Regions from separate parts of the Aquamicrobium sp. genome, predicted to be linked through region 3. Evidence: riboswitches for the same ligand, from Rfam matches in the RefSeq annotation. Region 3 holds a riboswitch; each other region holds the start of a gene.
The links. Region 3 has a riboswitch for cobalamin ahead of M9945_RS05440 (hypothetical protein). Riboswitches for the same ligand answer to the same signal wherever they lie in the genome.

Region 1: it holds a riboswitch for cobalamin, as region 3 does, so the genes downstream of both, M9945_RS11135 (SRPBCC family protein) here and M9945_RS05440 (hypothetical protein) in region 3, are expected to answer to the same signal.
Region 2: it holds a riboswitch for cobalamin, as region 3 does, so the genes downstream of both, M9945_RS02845 (TonB-dependent receptor plug domain-containing protein) here and M9945_RS05440 (hypothetical protein) in region 3, are expected to answer to the same signal.

Annotation. Positions count from the first base shown of each region.
Region 1 covers NZ_JAMLIE010000001.1:2,245,514-2,252,788, forward strand. The annotation lists gene M9945_RS11110 (ABC transporter permease) at 1-144, opposite strand, end outside; gene M9945_RS11115 (ABC transporter permease) at 144-1,091, opposite strand; gene M9945_RS11120 (acetoacetate decarboxylase family protein) at 1,107-1,895, opposite strand; gene M9945_RS11125 (acetoacetate decarboxylase family protein) at 1,969-2,652, opposite strand; partial or broken gene M9945_RS11130 (FAD-binding oxidoreductase) at 2,724-3,509, opposite strand; gene M9945_RS11135 (SRPBCC family protein) at 3,518-4,765, opposite strand; cobalamin riboswitch at 4,878-5,088, opposite strand; gene metH (methionine synthase) at 5,244-7,275, shown strand, end outside.
Region 2 covers NZ_JAMLIE010000001.1:573,630-580,904, reverse strand. The annotation lists gene M9945_RS02870 (YeeE/YedE family protein) at 1-6, shown strand, start outside; gene M9945_RS02865 (thiosulfate oxidation carrier protein SoxY) at 22-810, shown strand; gene M9945_RS02860 (TonB family protein) at 846-1,751, opposite strand; gene exbD (TonB system transport protein ExbD) at 1,748-2,224, opposite strand; gene exbB (tonB-system energizer ExbB) at 2,230-3,327, opposite strand; cobalamin riboswitch at 3,530-3,734, shown strand; gene M9945_RS02845 (TonB-dependent receptor plug domain-containing protein) at 3,895-5,766, shown strand; gene M9945_RS02840 (gamma-aminobutyraldehyde dehydrogenase) at 5,825-7,249, opposite strand; gene M9945_RS02835 (ABC transporter permease) at 7,270-7,275, opposite strand, start outside.
Region 3 covers NZ_JAMLIE010000001.1:1,103,809-1,111,083, reverse strand. The annotation lists gene M9945_RS05465 (SDR family NAD(P)-dependent oxidoreductase) at 1-255, shown strand, start outside; gene M9945_RS05460 (LysR family transcriptional regulator) at 265-1,167, opposite strand; gene M9945_RS05455 (NAD(P)/FAD-dependent oxidoreductase) at 1,288-2,610, shown strand; gene M9945_RS05450 (polysaccharide biosynthesis protein) at 2,779-4,710, shown strand; gene M9945_RS05445 (sugar transferase) at 4,807-5,361, shown strand; cobalamin riboswitch at 5,412-5,612, shown strand; gene M9945_RS05440 (hypothetical protein) at 5,778-6,029, shown strand; gene M9945_RS05435 (hypothetical protein) at 6,134-6,499, shown strand; gene M9945_RS05430 (cytochrome c family protein) at 6,573-6,953, shown strand; gene M9945_RS05425 (D-alanyl-D-alanine carboxypeptidase family protein) at 6,964-7,275, opposite strand, start outside.

The sequences.
Region 1 (7,275 bases), 1.1 Mb from region 3:
GGAGACGGCAAGGGGATCGTAGGGCGTTATCCTGCTGCCGAAGATGGCGCAGACGATCCAGAACCCGACGATCAGCACGCTGATGGCCAGTCCGGGCGACGGCAGGCGGAGATTGCGGCTTGGCCGGTCTGCGATGTCGCTCATCAGGCGCCTCCGCTGCGCAGGCGAGGGTCGAGCGCCGCCTGGAGGATGTCGCCGAGGATCGTGACCAGGAAGAAGACCGCGCCGACGATCATCACGCCGCCCTGCAGGACCGGGAAGTCCTTCTGGCTGGCGGCGACGTAGAGCGCCTTGCCGACGCCGTTGTAGTTGAACAGGACCTCGATGACGACGAGGCCGCCGAAGATGTAGCCGATCTGGGTGGCGACCACCGCGATGGTCGGGATCAGGCCGTTGCGCAGGACATGGCGCACCACCACAACCTTGGCCGGCAGGCCCTTGAGGTGGGCGGTGCGCGCATAGTCGCTTTCGAGCGCGAGGATCAGGCCGGCCCGCGGCATGCGCAGGACATAGCCGCCCAGCCCGATCACCATGCATAGCGCCGGCAGCACGAGATGATGCAACTGGCTGAGCAGGCCCGCGTCGCGCGGCGCCGTGCCGCTGATCGGAAACCAGCCGAGCCCGACCGAGAACACGATCAGGAGGGTGATCCCGGTGACGAAATCGGGGATCGTCGTCGCGCTCGCCGCGCCGAGCGTGATGACGTGGTCGGTGGCGGTGCCGCGCCGGATCGCCGCCCAGATGCCGCCGGCAATGGCCAGCGGCACGAGCATGGCGACCACCAGCAGCGTCAGCTTGAACGAATTGAGCAGGGCCGGCCCGAGCAGTTCCGTAACCGGCATCTTCAGGCTGTAGGAGCGGCCGAGATCGCCCCGGAGCACGCCGAGGAGCCAGTCCGTATACTGCTCGATGGCCGGTCGGTCGGTTCCCAGCTCCCGGTTCAGCGCCGCGACCGCGGCGTCGTTGGCCGTGCCGCCGAGAATGCGGCGGCCGACATCGCCGGGCAGCACGCTGGTCGTCAGGAACAGGATGAGGCTCAGCAACAGCAGGGTGAACCCCGCCATCAGCAACCTGTAGATCCAGAATCTCATCCGGCCGTGCCTCCCTCAGGCGCTGGAAAGCCGGCTCAGGAACGCGGCCGAGGCCGTCGCTCCCACCACTTGCCCGTGGGCGCCGCGAAAGTCGCCGCTGAAGAACTCGCCATGGACGACCTTGCCATCGGCCAGCCAGGCGAGCTCATCGATGCCCGACGGGGTCGGCAGGAAGCTGATCGCTCCTTCGCCGCTCGTCGTGACCAGCGACGACGACGACAGCACGTCCCGCCTGATGATCTGCTGCAGCATCACCTCGTCCCGCTCGACGGAAGGGATGGATTGCAGGAGCAGGTTCGGCGTCCGCGCGACATCGGCGGGCGCGGTCCGTTCCTGTCCCGGCTCGTCGATCACGAGGGACAGGTCGAAGCGGGCGGTCGGCCGGGTCATGGTTCCGCTGACGACCCGCCCGGAGCGCTGCATCGAAAGCTCCGCCTGCTTGATCGGAAAGCCCGCGGCCTCGCGGCCGGGATAGATCCCGTAGTCCTTGTTCTTGAAGCAATGGGCGTAGTAGCCGCCGATATGCTCGCCGTAGCGGACGGGAACGACGACCCCGAACGAGCCGTAGGGAGGGCCGGAATTATCCTCGTAGCCGGCCATGCCGAAGGTGGTGGGGTAGACATAGGCCTCCACCCAGGCATGCGCCGAGACGAAGTCGAACGGCGTCGGTTCGAGCACGCGCGCGACCGCATCGGCATCGACTTCCATAAGCAGCGAGATGCCGAAGCAGTCGCCTCCGTAGTTTCCCACGCTGCGGTAGAGCGGATGGTGCAGGGGAACGGCACCGGAATGCGGCTCGGTCATGAATACCTCCTCGTCTCCGGCGCTGCGCGGAGACCTGACATGGTTTCGCGAGGACCCGTACGGTCGGGCTGGGTCAGACGCCCAGCCGCTTGCGCAACTCGGGCGAGGCCGTGGTCGACAGGACCGTTCCGAACGCGCCCCGGAACTTGCCGCTGAAGAACTCGCCATAGATCGGCCGCCCGGCCTTAAGCCATGCGAGCTCGTCGACCCCCGAGCCCGTCGGCAGGAAGTCGACGGCGGGCTCGCCGGCCACGGCGGTCAGCGACGACGACGACGAGACGTCGCGCTTGATGATCTGCTGCAGCATCACCTCGTCCCGCTCGACCGAGGGGATGGACTGCAACAGCAGATGCGGCGAGCGCACGACGTCGACCGGCGGCTTCGCCGCCCCGTCGCCGATGACGAGCGAGAGATCGACGCTTGCCGTCGGGCGCCGCGTCGTGGCGGTGACGGCGCGGCCGACCTTCTGCATGCGCAGCTCGGCATATTTGATGGGAAAGCCCATCGCCTCGCGGCCGGGGGCGGTCCCGTAGTCCTTGTTCTTGAAGCAATGGGCGTAGTAGCCGCCGGTATGCTCGCCGAAGCGGGCGGGGATCACCACGCCGGTGGAGCCATAATAGTCCCCGAACGTGTCCTCGTATTCGGCGAAGCCGGTGATCGTGGTGTAGATATAGGCCTCGATCCAGGCATAGGGCGCGACGAACTCGAAGGGCGTGGGAGCAAGGACCTTTTCGATCTCGCTCCGGTCGACCTCCATCAGGATGGAGATGCCGAGGCAGTCTGCCGCGCGGTATCGGCCGCCGGCATACCCGGGAGCGGCATCGGCATCGCCGCGGGCCGGCCGAAGCTCTCCTCGTGATAATGCGCCATGTCGAAGCCGGCGCCGCAGAGAATGTCGCGCACGCCCTGCATGAAAGGCTCCGGCCCGCAGCAGAACGCTTCCCGCTCGAGAAAGTCGGGAGACAGGAGCGGCAGGCGCGCGGCGTCGATCCGCCCCCTGTGGCCGGACCAGCTTTCGCAGCCCGACCGTTCCTCGACGAGGAAGGACAGCGAAAGACCCGGCATGAGGCTGCCGAGCAATTCGAGCTCCCGGCGGAAGATGATGTCCTGCGGCCGCCTCGCGCAGTGGACGAAGGCGACGTCGGCAGCCGGCGCGCAGTCGCTCAGCCAGCGCAGCATCGACATCGTCGGCGTGATGCCGGAGCCGGCGGAAACGAAGAGATATCTCGCCGCCGGATGGTTGTGATGGGAAAAATCGCCGGCCGGCCCGTACGCCTTGAGCCGCGCCCCGATCGCCAGATTGTCGAACATCCAGCGGGTGCCGATGCTGTCGGCCTGCGCCTTCACCGTCACCGCGATGGAGAAGGGGCGCGAGGGCGAGGACGACAGCGTGTAGGTGCGCATGATCGGCCCGCCCTCGACGGGCAGTTCGAGGGTGACGAACTGTCCGGGCTTGTAGCGGAACCATGTCTGCGCATCGGAGCGGAAGACGAAAGTCTTCACCTGCGGCGCCTCGTCGAATATGCCGGTCACTTCCAGCACCTGGAGCCGGTCGTTCCACGGCGTCATCTCGTCGAGGTGGCGGTAGGGGGAAAAATCGGTGATCGCGTTCATCGCTGTTCCTATGCCACGTCGCGCAGCGCGGGCTTGCCGGTCTCGGCGAGACGCGGCCCGATGGACGCCGCATACCATTCGAGGAACTGCATCACGCCGCCCTCGTGTTCCGCCGAATAGGGTCCGGGCTCGTAGGCCGGCGATCCGATGCCGAACGCGTTCTCCTCGACGATCCGCCGGTCCTCGTCGTTGGTCATGGTCCAGACATGGGTGAGCTCTTCAAGCGTGTAGTCGACGCCCTCGACCGCATCCTTGTGGACCAGCCATTTGGTCGTCACCGCCGTCTCGGTCGGGCCGAGCGGCAGCACGCGGAAGGTCACCGCATGGTCGCCGAGCACATGGTTCCATGTGGTCGGATAGTGATAGAGCAGCAGCGCGCCGATGCGATCGGCCGAGACGCTGTCGGACAGGTTGCGCCGGACGGCGCGCCGGCCGGTCATCGTGTAGCTGACGGCATCGCGCAGAAGGGGAGCGCGGGTGGCACGGTACTGCCCGCTTTTGTCGATGCCGAAACGCGAGGGCAGGCCGGCGGCCTCGCAATGCTCCCAGTGCGCCAGGATGTCCGGGTCGCTTTCCGCCCCGCTCACTCCGGTCACGGTCGGGGCTTCCGGATAGGTCTTGCACAGTTCCGGATGGTTGGCCGCGCAGTGGTAGCACTCGCGGTTGTTTTCCCAGACCAGCTTCCAGTTGCCCTTCTCGATGATCGTGGACTCGTAGGCGACCTTGGCCTCGACAAGCCGGTGCGGCGCGAAATAGGGCTCCATCAGCGCGCGGAACGGCGCGAAGTCGGCCGGCTCGTCCGCCAGGCAGATGAAGATGTAGCCGGCGACGCTCTCGCAGGCGACGGGTTTCATGCCGAAATCCTGCTTGCGGAAATCGTCTCCCATCTGGCGGGCGAAGACCAGCGAGCCGTCGAGGTCGTAGGTCCACTGGTGGTAGGGGCATACGAGCTTCGCCGCCATGCCCCTTTGCGCGGTGCACACCCGGCTGCCGCGGTGGCGGCATGTGTTGTGCAGGGCGCGGATGACGCCGTCGCGGCCGCGCACCACCACCACCGGATAGGCCCCGACCTGCAAGGTGAAATAGCTGCCCGGCCTGGCGATCTCGCAATCGTGACCGACAAACAGCCAGTCGCGATACCAGATCAGCTCGAGGTCGAGCCTGTAGAAATCCGGATCGACATAAAAAGGTTGTTCGAGGCTGAAGCCGTCGCGCCGCGCGTGGATCAGCCTCAGCATTTCATTGCGCGCATCCATGTCCGTCCTCGCATTCTCACAAGGACTGAACTGGTGGTGATTTGAGGGGAGATGGCCGCGGGCACGGCATTGCCCGATGCGCGTCTGCCTCTTGACCGCCCACCGCGATCAGTCGGGTTGTACCGTCCAGGGCTGGTTTCCGGGCTCCGGAGCCGTCCGTTTGAAGGACTGTCCCGACGCCTTCCCGGACCTTTTCGATCCAGTGGCGTCCGTCGGGACTTTCAGCTCCGCTACCGTTGCGGGGGCAGCGCCGGCGTCAAACCGGCTTCCCAATTATCTCTCCGGGGAATCCTCCGGGGAGCACCTTGAACGTCACGATCAGATCACGAACGCGGCGAGATCGCGAGCGCGAAAGCGACATCGGCGTGAACCAAAGGCGACAGGCGCTTCTTTTCAATAGGAGCGGCGAGCATATTGACATAAAGATGTCTTTATGTGACGTGACTGTATGTCGCATCAGGAACGCAGGGCGTCGCAAATGTCATCTCTCGACGAGCTCTTCGGCCCCGTCGCCCCCAAACGGGATGGCGCGGAAATTCTGGCCGCCCTGCAAAAGGCGGCGCGCGAGCGCATCCTCGTTCTCGACGGCGCGATGGGCACCCAGATCCAGGGGCTGGGCTTTGCCGAGGATCATTTCCGCGGCGACCGCTTTACCGGCTGCGCCTGCCACCAGCAGGGCAACAACGATCTGCTCATCCTCACCCAGCCGAAGGCGATCGAGGACATCCATTATGCCTACGCCAGGGCGGGCGCCGACATCGTCGAGACCAACACTTTTTCCTCGACCTCCATCGCGCAGGCCGACTACGGCATGGAGGAGATGGTCTACGAGCTGAACCGCGACGGCGCGCTGCTGGCGAAGCGCGCGCTGCGCCGCGCGGAGCAGGAGGACGGACGGCGCCGCTTCGTCGCCGGCGCGCTGGGGCCGACCAACCGCACCGCATCGATCTCGCCAGATGTCAACAATCCCGGCTATCGCGCCGTCACCTTCGACGATCTGCGCCTCGCCTATGGCGAGCAGCTGCGCGGGCTGATCGACGGCGGCGCCGACATCATCTTGATCGAGACGATCTTCGACACGCTCAACGCCAAGGCGGCGATCTTCGCCTGCGGGGAGATATTCACGGAAAAAGGGATCCATCTGCCGGTGATGATCTCCGGCACCATCACCGACCTTTCCGGCCGCACCCTTTCAGGCCAGACGCCCACGGCCTTCTGGCATTCGATCCGCCATGCGAAACCCTTTTCGGTCGGTCTGAACTGCGCGCTGGGCGCGGCCGCGATGCGCCCGCATCTGACCGAGATTTCCGGCGTCGCCGACACGTTTACCTGCGCCTATCCCAATGCCGGCCTGCCCAACGCCTTCGGCCAGTATGACGAGACGCCCGACTTCATGGCCGCCCAGGTCGAGGAATTCGCGCGCGAGGGACTGGTCAATGTCGTCGGCGGCTGCTGCGGCTCGACGCCGGAGCACATCGCCGCCATCGCCGAGGCGGTTGCGAAGCACCCGCCGAGAAGCGTTCCGAAGCTGAAGCCGCGGATGCGCCTGTCGGGGCTGGAGCCGTTCACGCTGACGAAGGACATCCCCTTCGTCAATGTCGGCGAGCGCACCAACGTCACCGGCTCGGCGCGCTTCCGCAAGCTCATCACCGCCGGCGACTACGCCGCCGCCCTCGACGTGGCGCGCGACCAGGTCGAGGGCGGCGCGCAGGTCATCGACATCAACATGGACGAGGGCCTGATCGACTCGCAGAAGGCGATGGTCGAGTACCTCAACCTGATCGCCGCCGAGCCCGACATCGCCCGCGTGCCGGTGATGATCGACAGCTCCAAATGGGAGGTGATCGAGGCCGGCCTCAAATGCGTTCAGGGCAAGCCCATCGTCAACTCGATCTCGATGAAGGAGGGCGAGGACGCCTTCCTTCATCATGCGAGGCTGTGCCGGATGTACGGCGCGGCCGTCGTGGTCATGGCCTTCGACGAGGCCGGGCAGGCCGATACGAAGGAGCGCAAGGTCGAGATATGCACCCGCGCCTATAAGCTGCTGACGGAGACGGCCGGCTTCGCGCCCGAGGACATCATCTTCGATCCGAACGTCTTCGCCATCGCCACCGGCATCGAGGAGCACGACAATTACGGCGTCGACTTCATCGAGGCGACGCGGGAGATCACCGCTACCCTGCCGCACGTCCACATCTCGGGCGGCGTGTCGAACCTGTCCTTCTCCTTCCGCGGCAACGAGCCGGTGCGCGAGGCCATGCACGCGGTGTTCCTCTACCACGCCATCCAGGCGGGCATGGACATGGGCATCGTCAATGCCGGTCAGCTCGCCGTCTACGAGTCCATCGATTCCGAGCTGCGCGAGGCCTGCGAGGACGTCGTGCTCAACCGCAAGCCGGCGGCGGGCGGCACGGCGACGGAGCGGATGCTCGACATTGCCGAGCGTTTCAGGGGCGCGGGCGCGAAGGAAGCGAAGGAGAAAGACCTCGCCTGGCGTGAATGGCCGGTCG
Region 2 (7,275 bases), 530 kb from region 3:
AGCTAGAAAGACGTGCCGACGATGAAGAACCCACCTGCCCTCACCCGCCGCCACCTGCTCGCGCTCGCCGCCGCCGGCCTCGCCGCGCCCGCCCTGCCGGCCGGCGCGCAGGGCGCCGGCGCATGGCGGCGCGTGCCGGAGATCGCCGGCCTCCTCGACGGGGTGGAGCCGAAGGAAGGCGGCATCGCCCTCGACCTGCCCTTCGTGTCCGAGAACGGCAATTCCGTGCCGCTGTCCGTCGCGGTGGAAGGGACCGGCGTCCGCGCCCTCCACATCTTCGCCCCGGCCAATCCCAGCCCGCAGGTCGCAACCTTTCACTTCACGCCGCTGTCACCGGCCGCGGTCGAGACGCGCATCCGGCTCAACGAGAGCCAGACGGTGGTCGCGCTCGCGCTGCTCGACGACGGCACGGCGCTGATCGCCGAGCGCGAGGTGCGCGTCACCGTCAGCGGCTGCCTGACAGATGCCGGCACCTATGCCAGCGACAGCCTGTTCCAGACGCGGGTGCGCGTGCCGGAGACGCTCGCTGCCGGCGCGGCCGGCCCGGTTCTGACCATGATCGGCCACCCGATGGAGACGGGCTTGCGCCCCGGCCCCGACGGCGCGCCCCTGCCGCAGCGGCTGATCGAGCGGTTCGAGGCGAGCCTTGACGGCGAGCCGGTGTTCGCCGCGGACCTCTACCGGTCGGTTTCGGCCGATCCCTACCTCAAGTTCCAGATCGCGCCGCAGGCGTCCGGCACCCTCGCCCTCACCTGGCGCGAGGACACCGGCCACGTGACCGACGCCGAGGCGCGGATCGTCGTCGGATAGGAAAAGGAAAGGCCGGCATCGCGCCGGCCCTTTCGTCATCGCATGCTGAAGCGGATCGGGACCACGATGGTCCGGTTGACGCCGGGCGGCGGGGCCGGCACGGGCGAGGCGCGGCGGACCAGCGCCACCACTTCCTCGTCGAGAAGGGCGACGCCCGAGGAGCGCACCAGCGACACCGACTGGACGTTGCCCGAGGCGTCGATGGTGAAGCGCACCTGCGCCGTGCCCTGCTGGCCCTGGCGCTTGGCCGCCGACGGATAGCGCTTGCGCCGCTCGAGATGCGAGGCGACGCGCGCCCGCCAGCGCGCCGGCGAGACGGAGGCGGACGCGCCGGCGCTGTTCTGCCGGGCGGCGGCGCGCGGCGCCTCGCGCTGCGTCTGCATCTGCGCCCTGCGCTTGTCGACCGCGGGAGGCTGCGGCTTCGGCTTGGCCTTGACCTCCTGCTTCTTGCGCGGCTTTTCCTTCGGCTTTTCCTGCTTGACCTCCGGCTTCTTCTCCGGCTCGGGGCGCGTCACCGGCAGCGGCACCTCGACCGGGTCGAGCGCGGCCACCAGCTCCTCGATGGGCTCGATCGGCTCGACCTCGTCCGGCTCCGGCTCGATCGCCTCCACCGGCTCGGTCACGGGCTCCACCGCCTCGGCGAGCTCGATCTCCTCGACGGGTTCGGCCTCGACCGCCTCGGCGGCTTCCCAATCGACCTCGTCGGGCGAGACCTGCTCCTCGACCGCCGCCGGGGCCATGGCCATGGGCGCGAGGTCGATCATGATCGCGGCCGGTTCCTCGGCCGCCTCCAGCTGCTGGGGACGCTCGCGCATCACCCACCAGCCGGCCGCCGCATGCGCCGCCAGCACCACGGTGCCGGCGAACAGCCACAGCATCATCGCCGACAGCGAGATGCCGGCGAGCTGCCGCGACCAGGCTATGTCGGGACGAGGCTTCATCCGTCCGTCGCCTCCACCGGTGCGGCGTCGGGGGTGCCGGCGGGGGCCTCGGAGACGCCCTCGAGCCCGACCAGCGCGATCTTGAGGTAGCCGCCGATGCGCAGGAGGTTCATGACGTTCATCAGGTCGCCATAGGCGACCGACCTGTCGGCGCGCAGGAAGATGCGGGCTTCCTTGTCGCCGCCGGTGACGCGGTCGAGCGCGTCGCGCAGCGCGATGTGATCGACCGGCTCGTTGCCGACCGAGACGGACAGGTCCTCCTGCACCGTCACGTAGAGCGGCTCGTCGGGGCGCGGCTGCGGGGCGGCGGTCGAGGTCGGCAGGTCGACATTGATGTCGACGGTGGCCAGCGGCGCCGCCACCATGAAGATGATCAGGAGCACCAGCATCACGTCGATGAACGGCGTGACGTTGATCTCGTGGTTCTCCTCGAGCTCGTCGCGCTCGGCGCTGGCGTTGAGGCTACCGGCCATGGACCCTACTCCGCTGCCCGTGAAAGCGCATGCTCCGCGCCGGCCTCGCCCGGCACGGCGCGGCGGTCGATGTCGCGGCTGACCAGCCGCTCGACCGCGGCCGAGGCGTCGGCCAGGAGCAGCCGGTAGCCGGCGATGGAGCGCGCGAAGACGTTGTAGATCACCACCGCCGGAATGGCGGCGACGAGGCCAAGCGCGGTGGCGAGCAGCGCCTCGGCGATGCCCGGCGCGACGACGGCGAGGTTGGTCGTCTGCGCCTCAGAGATGCCGATGAACGAGTTCATGATGCCCCAGACGGTGCCGAACAGGCCGACGAAGGGCGCGGTCGAGCCGATCGTGGCGAGGATGCCGGTGCCGCGGGTCATCCGCCGCCCGGCCTGCGCCTCGATACGCGACAAATGCGAGGTGACGCGCTCCTTCAGGCCCGCCGCGCCGCCATAGGGCAGGGTCGAGCGCGAGGCTTCCACCTCATGCGCGGCGGCGCGCACCATCAGCGCCGCCGGCCCGCCCCTGCCCGGAAGCGAGCGCACGGCGTCGGGCAGACTCTCGGCCTGGACGATGCGCTTCAGCCCGCGTCCGGCATTGGCCTTGGCGCCGGCGATCTCCAGCGACTTGGCGAGCCACACGGTCCAGGTGACGAGCGAGGCGAAGGCGAGGCCGATCATCACCGCCTTGACCACCCAGTCGGCGGCCATGAACATGCCCCATGGCGACAAATCGTGCGGCAGGGTGTCGTCGCGCGCGTCGGCCGGCGCGCCGTCCTCGGCGATCTCGATCTCGGAAGCGTCTATTCCAGCAGGGGGCCCGGCAGGCGGCGCGGACGGCGCCTCGCCCTGCTGCGGAGCGGCGTCGACAGCCGGGGCAGGCGTCCCGGCCGCCGGCTGCTGGGGCGCGGGAGCCTGGGAAACCGGGGCCTCGGGCGCGGTGGCCGGTTGCTGCTGCTGCGGGGCGGGTTGCTCGACGGCCGCCGGCGGCGCCGCCTCCTGCGCCCGCGCCGGCACACCGGCGGCGAGGGCCGCGACGGCCAATGCCGCAAGCAGCAGCCCGAAAACCCGGCCGGCCGGCTGGCGGCAGCGTGAACTCTTCAACAGGATAGACGACATTCTGGCACTTTCCGCTTTCGCATACTGTCCGGCGTGCGTCTCGCGCGGATGCCTCTCACATCCGGCCGCGACATGCAACCTTCGCCCGCCCTTGCCGGCGGCAAAACACGACTAAAACAATCATGTTTCTTTTGGAAGCCAATTTTACGGGAATATTGTGGCGGGAACGCCGCGCGCGTTGACGCAACGGCGAAGTGACGCTAGCAAAGTCGGCGAAGCTGGTTCCGCCGAAAGGTGGATGAAAAGGGAATGCGGTGCGGCCGGGCTGTCCGGCCAAATCCGCAGCTGCCCCCGCAACTGTAACCGTTGAGCCATCTTCCAGATGCCACTGGCCGCAAGGCCGGGAAGGCGGGAGAGAGGCGAAGACACGGGAAGCCAGGAGACCTGCCGCTTCAGTCACCCTGTCCGCATGCGAGGGGCATGCAGGCGCGGCCGTCCGTAGCGGTGACACGAGAACGTGTTGCCGCATGCGAACGGGCCGGGGCGGGTTCAATTCCCAATTCCTTTCCTTGCGGTTCTTGAAAAGCCCGGGGGCCAACGCGCCTCCCAGCACCTTTGGGGACTGACATGAACAGGTTTCTGATCTCCACCGCCAGCGCGCTGGCATTGATGGCCGGCGCCGCGCAGGCGCAGGACGCGGCGCAGACCGACGAGCAGGGCGTCACCACCCTCGAGGCGATCACCGTCACCGCCAACCGCACCCCGACCGAAAAGAGCAAGACCGGCTCCAAGGTCGAGCAGGTGACGCAAGGCGAGATCGAGACGAAATCGCTCGTCTCGGTCACGGACTACCTGACGCGGCTGCCGGGCATTTCGGTGACCTCCAGCGGCGGCATCGGAACACAGACCGGCATCTCCGTCCGCGGCTTGGGCGGTGCCTATGTGAAGACGCTATACAACGGCATCGACGTTTCGGACACGACCGGAACGCAGGTTCTGACACAGTACCAGTATCTGCTGTCGGGCGGTGTCACCGGCATGGAGATACTGAAGGGCTCTCAAAGCACGCTCTACGGTTCGAGCGCCATCGCCGGCGTCGTCGACATCACCACGCTGGGCGAGGTCGAGGACGGCATCAGCCATACGGTTCACGTCGAGGGCGGATCGTTCGGCACAGTGCGCGGCCGCTACGGCCTCGCCGGCGCACAGGGCGGATCGAGGATTGCGGCCAACGTCACCGGCTTCCGCAACGACGGCATTTCCGCGAAGGCCGGCGGCACCGAGCGCGACGGCTACGAGAACGTGACCTTCGACCTCGCCGCCGAGCACCGCATCAACGAGGCGTTCTCGGTGTTCGGGTCCTTGCTCTATATCGATGCGAAGACCGAGTTCGACGGTGGCAGCGCCGACGATGCCGACAGCTATGAGCTGGCCACGATGATGGGAGGCCGGGTCGGCTTCAATCTCGACCTGCTCGACGGACGATTGAAGAACACGTTCTCCGTACAGGGCTTCAAATCCGACAGGGAGAGCATCTGGGCCGGATCGCCGGCTTCCTTCATCGGCACGCGGCAAAAGTTCGACTATCAGGGATCGTTCGAGGCGACGGATCGCGTTCTGTTGCAATACGGCGTCGATCACGAGCGCCAGGAAGCCGAGGATGGGGGCGGCGGGACCCCACTCGGCAAGATCGACCTTACCGGGGTCTGGGTACAGGCTGTCGTCGAGCCCGTCGACAACCTCGTGCTGACAGCGGGCGTTCGCCATGACGACCACTCGATGTTCGGCGGGCACACGACCTGGCGCGCCACCGCGTCCTATCTGTTCGACCAGACCGGAACCCGGCTGCACTCGTCATTCGGGACCGGTTTCCGCGCTCCGAGCCTCTATGAGCTCTATTCGGACGGCGGCGATCCGACCCTGCGGCCTGAAACGAGCCGCAGCTTTGATATCGGCGTAGAACAACGCTTCCTCGATGGCCGCCTCGTTGCCGACCTCACCTATTTCCATCTGGAGATCGACAATCGCATCTTCTGGGTCGACGATTTCGGCGGGCCGCCCTGGGGCTACTACGATCAGGTTGCCGGCGGGACGACTTCCGACGGCGTCGAGGCGTCCTTCTCCTACGCCGCGACCGATTGGCTCGACCTCGGCGGCTCCTACACCTACACGAACTCGCGCAATTCGGACGGGACGCGGAGCTGGCGCGTTCCGCGGCATGCCGTCACCCTCGCCGCAACGGCGCGCCCCGCCGAAAAGTGGACCGTCAGCGCGGACCTGAAATACGCCGCCGATACCATCGACTTCGACTGGACGGCCTATGCCGACGTGAAGCTCGACGACTACGTCCTGCTCAACGCCAAGATCGCCTATCAGGTGAACGAGTCGACCGAGGTCTATCTGCGCGGCGAGAACCTGCTCGATCAGGACTATCAGGTCGTCCGCGGCTACAACACGCCCGGCATCGCCGCCTATGCGGGCTTCAAGGCGAAGTTCTGAGCCTCAGGAAAACGGGAGCCTGCCTTTGGGCGGGCTCCCGGATCATTCCCGCCGCGCCTTACCCGTGCGCGACCATGACGTGGCGGACGGCGGTGTAGTCCTCCAGCGCGTAGAGCGACATGTCCTTGCCGTAGCCGGACTGCTTCAGCCCGCCATGCGGCATCTCGTTGACCAGCATGAAATGGGTGTTGACCCAGGTGCAGCCGTAGCGCAGGCGCGCGGCGGTCGCCATCGCCCGGCCGACATCTTTCGTCCACACCGACGAGGCGAGGCCGTAATCCGAGTCGTTGGCCCAGTTCACGGCCTCGTCGACATCGGTGAAGCGGGTGACGGAGACGACCGGCCCGAACACCTCGCGGCGCACGATCTCGTCCTCCTGCAACGCGCCGGCGACGACGGTCGGCTGGTAGTAGAAGCCCTCCGTCCCCGGCTTGCCGCCGGCGGTGATCTCGATGTGCTTCTGCTCGGCGGCGCGCTCGACGAAGCTCGCCACCCGGTCCTGCTGGCGGCGCGAGATCAGCGGGCCGATCTCGTTCTCGGCATCGTCGGCGAGGCCGTATTTGATGGTCGAGACGGCGGCAGACAGGTCGGCGACCAGCTTCTCGTAGATCTTCGCGCCGGCATAGATGCGGCAGGCGGCGGTGCAGTCCTGCCCGGCATTGTAGTAGCCGAAGGCGCGCAACCCTGAGACGACCGCGTCGATGTCGGCGTCGTCGAACACGACGACCGGGGCCTTGCCGCCAAGCTCGAGATGGGTGCGCTTGACCGACTTGGCCGCCGCCTGAAGGATCTTCTTGCCGGTGGCGACGTCGCCGGTGATCGAGATCATGTCGACCTCGCGGTGGTTGATCAGCGCGTTGCCGACGCTCTCGCCGCGGCCGGTGACGACGTTGACCACGCCCTCGGGCAGCACCTCGGCGAGGATGGCGGCCAGCTTCAGCGCGGTCAGCGGCGTCTGCTCGGACGGCTTGAAGACGACGGTGTTGCCGCCGGCGACGGCCGGGGCCAGCTTCCACGCCATCATCATCAGCGGGTAGTTCCACGGCGCGATCGAGGCGACGACGCCGATGGGATCGCGGCGGATCATCGAGGTGTGGCCGGCAAGGTACTCGCCGGCGATGGTGCCGGGCATGGTGCGCACCGCGCCGGCGAAGAAGCGGTAGCAATCCACGATGGCCGGAATCTCGTCGTTGAGCACGGCGTTGATCGGCTTGCCGCAGTTCAGCGCCTCCAGCCGGGCGAACTCGGCCGCGTCTTCCTCGATGCGCGCGGCGATCTTCAGCAGGTATCCCGAGCGTTCCGAGGGCGTGGTGCGCGACCAGCCCTCGAAGGCGCGCCGCGCCGCGTTGACCGCGGCATCGACCTGCCCCTGCGAGGCTTCCGGCACCGACAGGATCGTCTCGCCCGTGCGCGGGTTGAGGATCGTTTCCTCGATTTCCGTGCCGGCCTCGAACCGGGAGCCGATCAGGAGCTGCGTGTGCATGGGACTTCCTCCTTGAGGTATCATTT
Region 3 (7,275 bases):
ACCAAGACCGCCGCCATCGAATATGCGCAGGCCGGCGTGCGGATCAACGCGGTCGGCCCCGCCTTCATCGACACGCCGCTCCTGTCGAAGAACCTCGACGAGGAGACGCTGGGCCAACTCGCCGGGCTGCATCCCGTCGGTCGGCTCGGCACGTCGGAGGAGGTATCGGCGCTGACCTGCTTCCTCCTGTCCGACAGGGCCGGCTTCATCACCGGCAGCTACCATCTGGTCGACGGCGGCTACACCGCGCGCTGAAATGTGTCGTCAGCGGCTGGCGGCAGTTTCCTCCAGCAGCCAGTCGCGGAACAGGGCGAGCGGCCGGTGGGCGTCGCGATCCCCCGGCCAGCACAGATAGTAGGCTTCGTCGCCGCTGTGCGGCAGGGGCAGCGCCTCGACGATCCGGCCCTCGCGCAGCTCCTCCTCGAACAGGAAATCGGGAAGCAGCGCGACGCCGAGCCCGGCGGCGGCGGCCTCGAACAGGGTCGAGAACTGGTCGAACAGCATGCCCTGGACGGCCCGGTCGTCGACGCCGTAGCGGCGCATCCAGTGCTCCCAGGCGTCGGGCCGGGTGGTCAGGTGCAGGAGCGGCGCCCTGCGGATGTCGGCCGGCGCGCGGAAGTCGTGGCGCGCGGCAAGCTCCGGCGCGCAGACCGGGATCACCGTCTCCCCACGCAAGAGCTCCATATCGACGCCCGTCCATTGCGGGGCGCCGAAATAGATCGCGGCGTCGATCACGTCCTGCCTGAAATCGAACTGCGTGAGCCGGCTCAATATGTTGAGGCTGACCTGCGGGTGGCGCGCAAGAAAGCGCGGAACGCGCGGCACCAGCCAGCGCGCGCCGAAGGTCGGCGGCACGGCCAGCGTCAGCGTCCCGCCGGCCGGGTTGGCCAGGAGGTTCAGCGAGGCGTTGGAGATCTTGCCGAGCGCGTCGCGGATCTCGCGCGCATAGACCTGCCCGCCGAGGGTAAGGCGTATCTTCTGCTTCTCGCGGACGAAGAGCTCGACGCCGAGCTGGCCCTCCAGCGCCTTGATCTGGCGCGACACCGCCGACTGCGTCAGCGACAATTCGCTCGCGGCCTGGGTGATCGAGCCGGTTCGCGCGGCCGCCTCGAAGGCGGCAAGGAGCGGAAGCGAGGGAAGGAACCGTCGTGGCGCGCGAATGGGCATTACCGTCTGGCATGATGTCTTGAAAAAGGCTCGTTAGCCTAGCTCACGGCCTTGCGGGAAGAAAGGGGCGGGAAGAAAGGGCCGGCACGTCCGCGGCCCGACCGACACGAGGTCTCGACGATGCAGAACGATCCGCGCTCGCATGGACTGTGGGAAAAGACCGCGCCGGCCGCGCCCGCGACATCGGTGCTGGAGGGCGAGCGCGCCGTCGAAGTCGCGGTGATCGGCGCGGGCTATACGGGGCTTTCCACCGCGCTCCATCTCGCCGAGAAGGGCATAGAGGCGGCCGTCGTCGAGGCGGCGGAGATCGGCTTCGGCGGGGCGGGGCGCAATGTCGGCCTCGTCAACGCCGGCATGTGGGTGATGCCGCGCGACCTCGTCGCCACGCTGGGCGACGACTACGGCAACCGGCTGCTCGACTTCCTCGGCGCCGGCCCCGCCTATGTCTGGGACATGGTGGCCCGGCACGGGATCGAGTGCGAGGCCAACCCGGTCGGCACGCTGCATGCGGGGGTCGGCCGCGCCGGCTTCGAGGAGCTCGCCGAGCGCGAGCGCCAGTGGAAGATGCGCGGCGCGCCGGTCGAGCTCATCGGCAAGGCCGACGCGGCCATGATGCTCGGCACGGATTTCTACGAGGGCGCGCTTCTCGACCGCCGCGCCGGCACCATCCAGCCGCTGGCCTACGCCCGCGGCCTTGCCCGCGCGGCCGTGGCGCTGGGCGTGACGATCCACACTCGATCCCCGGCGACGGCGCTGGAGCGCACCGGGGCGGGATGGCGCGTGCGGACGCGGAAAGGCGCGCTCGCCGCGCGCAAGGTGGTGTTCGCGACCGACGCCTATACCAGGCTCCTGAAGGAGGAGATCACCCGCGAGCAGGTGTTCCTGCCCTATTTCAACATGGCGACCCCGCCGCTGCCCGGCAATCTCGTGCGCACGATCCTGCCCGGCCGCCAGGGCGTATGGGACACCAAGGAAGTGCTGCTGTCCTTCCGCTACGACGCGCGCGACCGGCTGGTGTTCGGCTCGGTCGGCGCGTTGCGCAACACCGGCGCCGCCATCCACCGCGCCTGGGCGAAACGGGCGCTGCGCCGGTTCTTTCCGCAGCTCGGCCCATGGCTCGGCACGGTCGGGTTCGAGGACGAGTGGTACGGCACGATCGGCATGACCGCCGACAACCTGCCGCGCTTCCACCGACTGGAGGACGGCGACTATACCTTCTGCGGCTACAACGGCCGCGGCATCGCACCCGGCACGGTGTTCGGCCGCGCCATGGCAGAGTTCCTCGCCGGCGAGACGGCGCAGGACGCCCTGCCGCTGCCGCTGACCGAGCCGCGCGCCGTACCTCTGCGCGGGTTGCGCTCGGCCTTCTACGAGGCCGGCGCGCAACTGGTGCACCTGGCAGAGGCTCGGGTTCCGAGCCGCCGCGGATCGTCGCGCAACTAAACACCGCGACGGTTTTATTTCTTGTTCGAGGCGATCCTCATTCCCGTTGCTTGAGGCAGCGTGATCCGGTACTACGCTTTCAAGCATGGTATCGAAGACGAACAAGATCGGAGTGGACGTCAACGCCTTGCAGACACAGGCTTTCGGCCCTTTTTTCGCGTTGAACCGATGCTGCGCTACGTCCTGATCTTCCTCATCGATCTCACCGCCGCGGCCTGCGCGTTCATGGCGGCGTATCTGACGAGCCACGGCTATCCGTGGGCGCTCAACGTGCCGGCGCTGGAAGAAAAGCTTGCCGGCTTCGCGCTGGCCGCCGCGTTCGCCTTCGCCGTGTTCTCGCCCTATCGCGTGTCGTGGCGCTACGTCTCCACGCCCGACCTGGTGACGATCCTCAAATCGGCGCTGCTGGCGGTGGCGGTCTATACGATCGGCGCCTTCCTGCTGACACGCGGGGACAACGTGCCCCGCTCTGTGCCGGTGCTGACCCTGATCTACATGACCGTGGCGATGGTCGGCATGCGGATCAGCTACCGCCTCGCGCTCGAATATTCCCGGCGGCTGCCCAAGACCTCCGGCGCCAGGCGGGCGGCCGGCCATCCCATCCTGCTGTGCGGGCTATCCGACAAGGCGGAGAGCTTCATCCGCGCCAGCCGGCGCAGGCCGGGCAGCACGTTCTGGGTCGCCGGCATCATCGACGATTCGCGCATCAATCTCGGCAGGACCGTCCAGGGCGTGACGGTGCTGGGGTCCCTCAAGGACCTGAAGGCGGTGCTCGAAAAGCTCCACGGCCAGGGCATCGACGTCAAGGAGCTGATCGTGACGGAGCCGTCGCCGTCGCGCAAGCGCCTGATGCACATCCTGACGCAGGCGAGCAGCTACGGCATGAAGGTGCTGCAGATTCCCGGCGTCACCGACATGGAGGCCGTCACCAGCAAGAACATCCTCGAGCCGAGGCCGATCGAGCTGAGCGACCTCCTCCTGCGCTCGGAAGTCAACATCAAGCCGGACGAGGCGATATCGCTGATCCGGGACAGGGTGGTGCTGACGACGGGCGCCGGCGGCTCGATCGGCTCGGAGCTGTGCCGGCAGATCGCGGCCTTCGCCCCGCGCCGCCTCATCATCACCGACAGCTCGGAATTCCTGCTCTACACCATCGACACCGAGCTTCGCGACAAATACCCGGACCTCGACATCGTCACCCGCATCGTCGACGTGCGCGATGCGGAGCGCGTGGCGCGGATATTCTCGCGGATCGAGCCCGACATCGTGTTCCACGCCGCGGCGCTGAAGCACGTGCCGCTGACGGAGGACAACCCGCTCGAGGCGATCAAGACCAACGTGCTGGGAACCCGCAACGTCGCCGACGCGGCGCGGGCGAGCGGCGTCTCGTCCTTCGTCCTGATCTCGACCGACAAGGCGGTCAATCCGAGCAGCATCATGGGGGCGACCAAGCGGGCGGCCGAGGCCTATTGCCAGGCGCTCGACATGATCTGCGACAAGACGCGGTTCAAGACCGTGCGCTTCGGCAACGTCCTGGGCTCGAGCGGATCGGTGACGCTGCTGTTCCAGAACCAGATCGCCGCGGGCGGCCCGGTCACGGTCACGCATCCCGACATCGTGCGCTACTTCATGACCATTCCGGAGGCGATCAGCCTGATCCTCTACGCGTCCGCCCATTCGGACCTGCACAAGACCGGGCGCGGCAAGGTCATCGTGCTCGACATGGGCGAGCCGGTGCGCATCGTCGACCTCGCCGAGCGCATGATCCAGCTCGCGGGGCTGAAGCCCTATGTCGACATCGACATCGTCTTCACCCGGCTCCGCCCCGGCGAGAAGCTGCACGAGGAGCTGTTCCACGCGCACGAGGTGAGGGAGGGGCACACCGAGGAAGGCTACGTCGTCGCCTCGCCGCGCGTCATCGAATGGCACCTCCTCAACCGGACCTTCGACGAGATCGCGGCCTGCGCCGCCAGGGAGGACAGGGCGCGGGCCATCGCGCTCCTGTCCCACGCCATCCCCGAGACCCGCAACGGCGCGACGACGCCGGCGGCCCCCGCCTCCCTTCCGGCCAAGAAAGCGGAAACGCCGCGCGGCTCGTGACGCGGCGGCGGCCAGGCCGGAGGCGCGGCCATGGGCTATCCCGCCCCCGCGCTTTCCAATATTGCTTCCCGTTCCCTGAACCGATGACGCCCGCCGATGAAACGCATCCTCGACCTCGCGCTCGTCCTCGCCGCCCTGCCGGCGGCGGTGCCGGTCGCGCTGCTGTGCATGGCGGCGATCCGGCTGACCTCGCCGGGGCCGGCGATCCTGTCGCAGACGCGGGTCGGCAGGCATGAGACGCCGTTCACCTGCTACAAGCTGCGCACCATGCATGCCGACACGCCCGACGCGCCCACCCACGAGACGCCGTCGCGCGCGGTGACGCCGCTCGGGCGGTGGCTCCGCCGCCTGAAGCTCGACGAGCTGCCGCAATTGTGGAACGTGCTGCGCGGAGACATGAGCCTCGTCGGCCCGCGCCCCTGCCTGCCCTCGCAGGCCGAGCTCGTCGCCGAGCGCCGCGCGCGCGGGCTCTACGCCCTTCGTCCCGGCATCACCGGCGTCGCGCAGGTGGCCGGGGTCGACATGTCCGACCCCAAGAGACTGGCGGCGCTCGACGCCACCTATCTCGCCTCGATGTCGGCGGCGACCGACCTGAGGCTGATTCTGGCAACGGTGTGGGGCGCGGGGCGCGGCGACCGCACTCGAGCCTGATCCTGCCGCGCCGCGACGAATTATCCTGCTCGCCATCGCCGCTTTCGTGCTATCGTCGCCACGTTCAAGGTGCCGTCCGCCAACCGCGGATGGATAATTGGGAAGCCGGTCGAAAGCCGGCACTGCCCCCGCAACGGTAGCGAAGCAAAGCCCCGGCATGCGCCACTGGGATCGTCCCGGGAAGGCGCCGGGGCGGTTCTCGAGAGAACGGCGTCGAAGTCCGGAAACCAGCCTCGAACTGTTTCAACCGGCTGGTCGCGGTGGGCGGTCACGGGATGAAGGCGTTGCGACGGGGCACGGCCCTCGTCTTGCGCATTTCCCCCGCGCCCCCGTCACGCCAGCCCTTTCGGGAAAGGGCCGCCCATGCGCCTCGACGACGAAATGCAGCACCGCCCGCGCGCACCGGAAGCGGAGGCGTGACGATGGCGACCTCGACGCAAGCGGCCGGCGCAACGGAACGACCAGCGGGCCAGTGGCCGTCGCCGCGCACACAGCCCGAGGACGTGTTCCTCGTCTGGCTGCTCGGCCTGCCCGAAGGAACCGATCCCGCCGAGGCGGCGCGGATCGAGATCGCCCGGATCGACGCCGCCGGGCTGGCGGACGGCAGGCTGCACCGCCTGCGCGCGCTGTTCGGCGCGCTCGCGCGGACCGGCGGCGCGCCGGCCTGAGCCGCCTGCCCTGCCGAAGCGATTGCGGCGAGCGCTTTGCCGCAGCCCCGGCCGGTTTTTCCGCGCCTCCCGCTCTGGTATGAAGACGCGGAGAGAGGTGACGCGTGTTTCGAAGGCGCAGAGGTCGGGCTTTTCTGCTGGCGCTGTCCGTCGCGCTGGTGTTCGCGCTGCAATCGTTCCTGCCCCAATGGGCGGCGGCCTTGCCTTCCGGCCCGGCGCTCGATCGGTTCGGCAATCCGCTCTGCCTCACCGATCCCGCCCATTCCACCGGCCATGCCGGCTTGCCGGACTGTTGCGCGCTCGGCTGCCTGCAGGGCCAGACGCCGCCCGCCCCTCCCCCGGAAGCGGCGGCTTTCCGCCCGCGGCCGATCCTCGCGGCGGCATTCCATGATCCGTCGCGCGCGGACGCGCGGACGGCGGCCTCGCGATACCGGCCCGGCTATCCCCGCGCGCCTCCCGTAACCGGCTGACACGCCGGCCCCGCGCTCCGGGGCCGCTCATCGGTCATTTACGGAAGGACCCCAGGATATGCCCAGGAACTTCATGCCCAGGAAATTTCTCACCCTCCTTGCGCTCGCCGTCGTCGCGCTGCCGGCCCATGCGGAAGGCGATGCCGTCGCCGGCAAGAAGGCATTCAGGAAATGCGCCGCCTGTCACACGGTGGAGACCGGCAACCGCGTCGGCCCCAACCTCGCCGGCATCGGCGGCCGCCCGGTGGCCTCGGTCGACGGCTTCCGCTACTCGCCGGCGATGAAGGACTTCGCGGCCGACGGGAAGGTCTGGGACGAGGCGCTGCTCGCGCAATACCTCGCCGCGCCGAAGACCATGGTCAAGGGAACCAGCATGGCCTTTGCCGGGATCAGGAAGGGCGAGGAGATCGCCGACCTGATCGCCTATCTGAAGGATCCCGCGTCGGCGCCGTGACGGCAGCCCGTCACTGTCCCGCGCCGGCCGCGGCGCGGGGCAGGTAGGTCTCGATCAGCGATACCATGTGCTCGTCGCGGGCCCTGGCGCTCTCGCCGCCCATGACCACGGCGACGACGCGCCGCCCGCCGCGCCCGGCCGAGGTGGCGAGGTTGAAACCCGAGGCGCGGATATAGCCTGTCTTCAGCCCGTCGACGCCGGGTATGCGGCCGAGCAGGCTGTTGTGGCCGCGCACGATCTTGCCGCCGAAGGCGAACTCGCGGTTGGCGAAATAATGATAGTGGTGGGGAAAGCGGTTGCGCAGCGCCATCGCCAGCACCGC